One region of the Paenibacillus sp. R14(2021) genome, then DNA from elsewhere that is predicted to be linked to it. Evidence: riboswitches for the same ligand, from Rfam matches in the RefSeq annotation. Region 1 holds a riboswitch; the other holds the start of a gene.
What was found. A riboswitch is a leader RNA that binds a small molecule or an ion and turns the genes downstream of it on or off. The one in region 1 is predicted to bind cyclic di-AMP.
Positions count from the first base shown of each region.

Region 2: it holds a riboswitch for cyclic di-AMP, as region 1 does, so the genes downstream of both, KXU80_RS18650 (resuscitation-promoting factor) here and KXU80_RS21130 (histidine kinase) in region 1, are expected to answer to the same signal.

Region 1 is NZ_CP080269.1:4,524,709-4,528,920, reverse strand. It holds gene KXU80_RS21130 (histidine kinase) at 1-2,098, opposite strand, end outside; cyclic di-AMP (ydaO/yuaA leader) riboswitch at 2,277-2,459, opposite strand; gene KXU80_RS21125 (DUF445 domain-containing protein) at 2,710-3,969, opposite strand; gene KXU80_RS21120 (zinc ribbon domain-containing protein) at 4,210-4,212, opposite strand, start outside.
Region 2 is NZ_CP080269.1:4,007,303-4,011,514, forward strand. It holds gene KXU80_RS18640 (HD domain-containing protein) at 1-238, shown strand, start outside; gene KXU80_RS18645 (TatD family hydrolase) at 260-1,024, shown strand; cyclic di-AMP (ydaO/yuaA leader) riboswitch at 1,213-1,421, shown strand; gene KXU80_RS18650 (resuscitation-promoting factor) at 1,658-2,794, shown strand; gene rnmV (ribonuclease M5) at 3,036-3,596, shown strand; gene rsmA (16S rRNA (adenine(1518)-N(6)/adenine(1519)-N(6))-dimethyltransferase RsmA) at 3,593-4,212, shown strand, end outside.

The DNA of each region.
Region 1 (4,212 bases):
GTTCGACCAGCTCCTTGATCTCCGCAATCCGCTTGCGATGCTCCTCCGAGTGATTGCCGTGCTCCTGCACGTAATGCACATGCCAGTCGGCTTTCAGCCGATAGGCAATCCGGAAGCCGCGGCGGATCAGACGCTCCGCATTCATGCTTGCGGTAACTGCGACGAAGATCGATTCGTGCCTACGCCACGGTCCCCGCAGGGAGCCGTTCCGTTCCCATGCTTCGAGCCGCTCATCCACATCGTCGGCAATCTCTCGCAGGGCGAGCTCGCGAAGCGCAATGAGGTTGCCTGTTTTGAAGAAACCGGCGAGTGCCCCTTCCACGTCCTCGCTCTTATAGATGCTGCCTTCCCGCATCCGTTCCTGCAATGCGCCCGGAGCAACGTCGATCAGCTCCATCTCATCAGCCAGACGAAGGAAATTATCCGGCACGGTTTCGGCAACCGTGCAGCCCGTTATTTTCTCCACGGAGTCCTTCAGGCTCTCCAAATGCTGCACGTTCAGCGTGGAAATAACGGAAATACCGGCGTTCAGAATTTCCTGAATATCCTCGTAGCGGCGTTTGTTCCGGCTGCCCGGCGCATTCGCATGCGCGAGCTCGTCAATCAGCACGACCTCCGGATTGCGAGCAATGATAGCGGCGACATCCATCTCCTCGCTGGATTTCCCATGGTCTTGGATGACCATTCGAGGGACGAGCTTCAGCTGACCGAGCTGCGCCTCCGTGCCTGGACGTCCATGCGTCTCGACAAAGCCGATCACGACGTCGATATCTTTGCGCAGCAAGTCATTGCCTTCGCGCAGCATCATATACGTCTTGCCGGCCCCCGGCGCTGCTCCGATATACACCTTGAACGTGCCGCGGCGGATCCGCTCGATCTTCTTCTCCACTTCCTGCGTGCTCAAACGGCGATACGGCTCGGAGGGAGGCTTAGGCGCCGAACGCTTCGTCTCCAGCACCCGTTCGCCTTCGTGCTCCGCACGGTCGGCCATGAAGTACACGTCGATGTTGCGCGACTGCTTCAAGACGCTCCGGCCGATCGAGCCCTGCCGCAGCTCCTCCGCACGCGTCTGCTTGGAATGTCCCATAACAATACGCGTCGCGTTAATGAGCATCGCGTAGCGGATGAGCGCGCGAGGAACCTGGCGGCGGTTCGTAATCGAAATTTCACGGAAGCCCGCGCCGACCTTTTCTACCAGCTTCAGGATGGATTTCTTGAATGCATCCCGCTCCTTGGTCGGCTCCTGGGAAGCATCGTCGAAGACGACAACCTGCAGATCGCCGCCGAGCCGCTTGGCGATTTGCTGGCCGCGCCTAATATAGATCGAACCGTTGATATGATACTGTGCGGCGACAAGAATCCGTTCCGACGCCCCGGAAGGACCGATGAACCCCTGCTCCGCGCGGTATTTCTCCAGCGACTCGTTGACGCCCTCGGCAACTAAGCGAAGCGTCAATTCACGCAACTTGCCGACGTTCCCTCGCTTCAACAACTCAGGATCTTTAATGTTATTCAGCCGGCCTTCGTTCAAACGGTTCAGAATCGTCTCAGGCGATACGTCGATTAGACGCACCTCGTCCGCAAGCTCCAGCAAATCCGCCGGCACCGTGCATTCCGCCGAGATGCCTGTCAGCTTCTGAGCCTGCTCCGTCACACCTTCAAGCTCGTAGACGTTGACGGTCGTAATAACACTTATTCCTTTGCTGAGCAGGAAGCGAATATCCTCCAGCCGTGTTGCAAACCGGGCATTGGGGCGGTTCTCATGCGCCAGTGAATCCACCAGCAGCACCTCGGGATTGCGTTCTACGATGGCATCCAAATTCAAATCCTTCTTCTCGACGTCGCCTTTCATCCAGTGGATGCTCGGAATACGCTCCAAGTCCGCGAGCTGCTCCACGGTTTCCGGACGGCGCATCGTCGATACGGCACAGACGACGACCTCGATCCCCTGCTGCTTGAGCGCCTGGCCTTCGCGCAGCATATGATAGGTTTTCCCGGAGCCGCTGACGGCGCCGATGTAGATTTTAAGTCGACCGCGATGGATTTTAGAAATGGATAACAGCAATTCCTCCGGAGTTTTACGGCGGTAACCGGCCATAACAACGCCCCCTTTTCCTGCTTGTATCTATAAATTTACTAGTTCGCCTCTAACTTATACGCATACCGAAAATGAACATCAAAAAAGAAGCCTGCAAAAGACTGCCTCTAAACAGAGGAACGCCTCTCGCGGCTTCTAGGCACATCTATGATGAAGTGTCTATTTGCACGCACAATTCGTCGCCTCTCCCGGTTCGCTTACGAGGTTAGCTGTCGGATTCGGGCATGAGAGTTGCCCTACTTGAGCAAGGCTCAAGATTCACCCCTAATGGCAAGCATTCCGTACCTGTTACCGGCCGTATGCCTGGCATTCAATGGTTCCCCCGATTCTCAATTAAGTGAGAATTCAGCGTAATCAATTACGTCGTTTAAGTTTAAGCATGACTCGTATGTTACGCTTGCGACTGCCTTTTGTAAAGGAAACCTATGTACGCTCCGTTCTCGTTTTCGATCAACCCCTGCGATAATAACGCTTACAACCCAGGTATTCGCCAGCAATCTCGCTCTACCTCACTATATGGCTGTTTCTCGCAAATAGGGAAAAGAGCGGATTTACTGGATTCCAGGACATAAGCGGGCTGATACAGAAGCATGACCCGCGCCTGCAGACGCTCAGATGTAGCCGGAGATCATTTCGATGCCGCGTAGCACCAGACCGATGAGAAAGCCGCAGACCGCGCCGTTCACGCGAATCCACTGCAGATCCTGGCCTACCTTGTCTTCAATTAATTCCACGAGCTGATCGTTATCCAGCCGATCGAGATTCTCCTTCACGAAGGCGCCGATCTTGGCGTGATTGCGTTCGATCAAGCCGGCCGCCTGTCCCTTGAGCCATTGCTCGGCATCCGCGATGAGCGCTTCATTCTCCTCCATCCGATTCAGGAAGCGCTCCAGAAACGGCCATGCCTTAGCTGCAAAGTCCTCCGAATGAAGGAATGCAATTCCCTTCTCGCGCAAGTGCTCGAACAGCTTCGTCAGCTCGCCGTCGATATCAAAGGCTTGCAGCAATTCATCGCGAATAACGTCCAGCTGCCCGGATTCCGAGAGCCTGGTAATAAGAAGCTCGAGCGACTCCCGCAGCTTATCCATGACGAGCATGCGGCGCTGCGTATCCGGTACCTTCAGCTCGTGAATTTTGGTTAAAATAAAGGACTGCAGCATCGTTCCGAGCTTATCCTCGTCCAAATAACCGATGAAGGCATTGATCGCGAACGACATCAGCCCGCCGACGTTCAGCCCTTTAACGAGGTTCATGACTGCGTTGCCCAGCTCGCGGCGCATCCCTTCCGTGCTCACCCAAGTCTCGGCGCGCTCCAGCAGCAGATCCAGCATGCGCTCGTCCGTGCCGTTCTCGGCGGCTTTGCGCAGAAACCCGCGCAGCACGGCTTCAAGGTCGATCCGCTTCGCCGCAGCACGGATCTCGCCGGACAGCATCGGCACGATCTTCTCCGCATCTACGCTGCGCAGTACGCTTGTCAGCAGATGGGGCAGACGCTCGCTGTGGACGGCTGAATGCAAGGCGCTTCGAACGGCGGGCAGCAGCTGCTTGGCCAGCTCGATCTGCGTCAGCTTCTCGATCATGCTCTCTTTGGCAAGCAGACGGTCTTCCAGAACGCGCACGATGCCCTCCGACATTTTCTTCCGGTTGCGCGGCAGGAGTGCCGTATGCGGTATAGGGATGCCGAGCGGATGGCGGAATAACGCCGTTACGGCGAACCAGTCCGCGAGTCCGCCAATGACGCCGGCCTCAAACCCCGCATGCAGCAGTCCGAGCCCTCCCGTACGGAACGGAATCGTCGCCGCGAAGCCCGCAGCCATCACACCGAGCGATATATTCGCGATTTGCCTGTTTTTCTTAGATTCCTTCGCCATGATCTTCCTCCTAGGATTGCTCTTTACACCATACCACTACAACCGGATCCGTTGCAAAACTGGGATCATCGCAGGACCCGGCTGGTACACACGTCCTGTTAAGCCCGCTGCAGGTTCACCGGAGCAGCCGCTCGTGGGCGACCATGCGATGTAAGGTTATGGGAACACGCCAAGCAAAACAAGGACGCAAAAACGCCGCCATCGCCACTGCGATGTGGCGATGGCGGCGTTTTGTCGTGACTA
Region 2 (4,212 bases), 520 kb from region 1:
GCCCTACCATGTGTATCGTCCAGGAACGGCCGGCATGACGGAGAATGAAGAAAAACCGCCGATTCTGCTGCTCTCCGGAGATGATCGTTTGTCGGAAATCTCCGGCCGATCCGACATTGTTCGTTCCATTACCGGCATACATCAAGGCAAGTACCATCTCTATTACCCAGAAGAACCGCTGCTTCAATCGGTTCATTTGCTTTCCGCGAATATTCGCGAATTATTTGCTTTAATGTAGAAAGGGGTTTCAGACATTATCATGTTAATCGACACACATACACATTTAGACTCGCATAAATTCGACGAAGACCGTGCGGAAGTTATCGAACGGGCACGGGCCGAGGGCGTACATACGCTGATCAATATTGGCTTCAACAGGGAGACAATCCCTACGACGATGGCGCTCGCCGAGCAGTATTCGTTTATCTATGCGGCGGTAGGCTGGCATCCCGTAGACAGCATTGATATGCTTCCGGGCGATTTGGACTGGATTGCATCTTTATGCGACCACCCCAAGGTCATCGCCATCGGTGAAATCGGACTTGATTATCATTGGGATACGTCGCCGAAGGACGTGCAGCAGCGCGTATTCCGCGAGCAGATCCAGCTTGCCAAGCAGAAAGATAAACCCATCGTCATTCATAATCGCGATGCGCATGAGGACGTAGTCCGAATACTGAGAGAAGAAGACGCGAAGGCGGTCGGAGGGGTGATGCATTGCTATTCCGGCAGTTGGGAAACAGCGAAGCAATGCCTCGATATGAATTTCTATATTTCCTTCGGTGGACCGCTTACATTTCAGAATGCCAGGGTACCAAAAGAAGTGATGGCGAGGGTGCCGCTCGACCGGATTCTCATCGAAACCGACGCGCCATATTTGGCTCCTCACCCTCACCGCGGAAAACGGAATGAGTCGGCTTTCGTCCGTCTTGTAGCAAATACGATGGCGGAAATCACAGGTAAATCTGTAGAAGAAATTGCTAAAATCACAACGGAAAACGCGATGAAATGTTTTGGAATATGATGAAAATCGTTTTGAAAGCAAGGAATTGGGACTAATCCGGTGTAAAAACTGAATTTCGCTTCAGAAATCGCTTGTTTTTCTCGGATTTTTCCTTGAAATTCGGTTAAATCGTCATTAATCAGTTCTTTACAATGTGCAGCGCTAGAAGGTATGATTCATTTCAGGGTAACAAAACTTGTATTCCTTTTCCAAAATAATCGCTTAATCTCCGAAAAACGGAGAGCGGGGGAACCAATTGTTGAAACTGATCGTATCATTGCGGTCGGTGGAACATGAAATTCTTCTTGGGGTGAATTTCGCAAACGACGCAGTATTCGAAAGACGCGTCATAAGCGAATAGGGCGACTCTCACGTCCGAATCCGACAGCTAACCTCGCAAGCGTCAATAAGAGAGATCAACCTCGTGCATGCAATCCATGCTACCATTGTCTAATGGGAAGCCACGAAACAGATCCTCTGTCGTCGGGCTTCTTTTTGTTTGAATAATGCGTAAACTGACGACATAGGGTTAACATGGAGGTGGCACCGAGGATGAATTTGGAAAATGCGTGCTTGCACGCTAATCACTTTATAGTCGCGTCTAAGTATCATGCGTAACAAAGGCGGCGGGGCTATGTAAGGAGGACCGATGAAGTGGGAGAACTCCAGCTTAAGGACACCCATGGGAAACGATCATCCAGCATGTCTTTCGCATTGCGATGGAAGCATGAGAATGTGCGTTTAATTATCTTAAGCGCCATGATCTCAATCGCTATGACTTTCATGTTTTTGGTGTTGTTGTACGGAACGGCTGACAAGCACGTCTCCGTAGTATTGAACGGACGAGAAACCATTGTATCGACCAAACAATGGGTCCTTCAACGCCTACTGGATGAACAAGCCATAACTGTCGGCACTTATGATAAAGTGTCGATGCCGCTCTCTGGCGGTATTAAAGACGGCGACCGCGTCGTAATTGATCAAGCGGTGCCGCTAATAGTAAAGGCTGACGGCAAAGCAAAAACGTTGTACACGACAGAGAGAACTGTACAGGCAGCGATCGATCAGGCTAATATATCGGTACGCAGTCAAGATAAAGTAGTGCCTACGCTGACGGATAGACTTTCTCCGAACATGGTCATAACGATCACAAGGATCGATAAGAAATATTCGGAGACCGCGTATCCGGTTCCTTTCTCCATTGTGAAGAAGGAAGATCCTAAGCTGGAACTTGGGAAGCAGAAGCTTGTCCAGAACGGCAAGCAGGGCACGGTCGTCAAACGTTATGAATCTGTATTTGCAGACGGTGTACTCGTCTCGCAAACGCTTGTCGAGAAGCTGAATCAAGATGCAGCTGTGGATAAGATCGTGACCGTCGGGACGAAGAAACCTGATGTCATGATGCTCTCCGCAAATTCATCCGGCACTTGGACGAAACGGGGCATAACGTTCAGTGCGAGTAAAATATTGAAAAATGTAACGCTGACCGCCTATTCCGCCGGCGTAGCTTCGACCGGCAAAGGCGTCAACCACCCCGAGTACGGCATCACCGCATCCGGTGCGCGTGTGAAAGAGGGCCGGACGATTGCCGTAGATCCGAGAGTCATACCGATCGGCTGGTGGGTATACATTGAAGGCATTGGCTTCCGCCGTGCGGAAGACACGGGCAGTGCGATCAAAGGCAAGAAGATCGATGTCTACTACAACAGCGAGTCGTATGCCGATCGTTTCGGTCTGAAACGAGGCTATACGGTCTATGTGCTGGGACCGAAAAAGCCGGAGTCTCTGTAAGAAACCCGGTCATCCTTTGCAGCATCTGTAGAGAAGCAATAATGGTGCTACTTGATTCATATCGTATTTGAAGCCTAAATATGTCATGATAAGGAGAGGCGATGCCTCTTCTTTTTGATTTTCAGCAAAGACGAAGTCATAATGACTTCTTAGGCATATCAAACGAGAATGGGGCCGCCTGTATGGACGGCTTTAGGCGATTCTTGCGAGATGTTTGTGCGAAAGGAAGGAATGAACTTCCATGATGAAAGAAATCATTGTAGTTGAGGGCAAAGACGATACCGTGGCCATTAAACGCGCCGTAGAAGCGGAAACCATCGAAACGGGCGGCTCAGCGATCGGCGAAGCCGTGCTGAAGCGGGTAGAGCTTGCGCAGCAGCGTCGAGGCGTTATTATATTCACCGACCCCGATCATGCCGGCGAGCGGATCCGCAAAATCGTGGCGCAGCGCGTCCCAGGCTGCAAGCATGCGTTTCTTCCCCAGGAGGAGGCACTCTATAAGGGCGATATCGGCGTAGAGAATGCGTCTCCCGAAGCCATTCGGAGAGCGCTGGCCAATTTGCGCACGGAAGCCACGGAAGGCAGCGGCAATCTTGCGGAAGTGACGATGGACGATCTGATGCAGGCAGGATTGCTTGTGCATGCACAGGCATCGGAACGGCGGCTTAAGATGGGCAATTTGCTCGGCATTGGATACGCCAATGGCAAGCAGTTCTATAAAAGGTGCTCCACGTTCAGAATTACGCAGGAGGAATTCCAGCGCGCACTGAGAACGATGGAAAGCGAAGGAGAACATTCATGACAGAAGGATCCAAAGCAGTTGCAGATGTGGCCTCACCCAAGCGGACGAAGGACATCATCGCCAAGTACGGGTTTACGTTTAAGAAAAGCCTCGGTCAGAATTTCCTGATCGATCAAAATATTTTGCGCAACATCGTGAATGCCGCTGAACTTGATGAAACGAAGGGCGCGCTTGAAATCGGTCCCGGCATCGGCGCGCTGACTCAGCAGCTTGCTTCTGCGGCTGGCCGCGTCACGGCCGTGGAAATCGACAACCGGCTTATCCCGATTCTAAAGGATGTCCTTGCAGAAACGCCGAATGTACACGTAGAGCACGGCGATGTCTTGAAGCTCGACCTGAAGGAGCTGATGGACAAGCAGTTTGCCGGTCTATCCGGCGTGAGTGTCGTTGCGAATCTGCCATACTACGTAACGACGCCGATTCTAATGAAGCTGCTCGAAGAGAAGCTTCCGCTTGAGCATATCGTCGTAATGATTCAGAAGGAAGTTGCGCAGCGGATGGCGGCAAAGCCGGGCGGTAAAGAATACGGCAGCCTAAGCGTTGCTGTGCAGTACTACTGCGTGCCTGAGCTTGTCTGCATCGTCCCTCATACGGTATTCATTCCGCAGCCGAATGT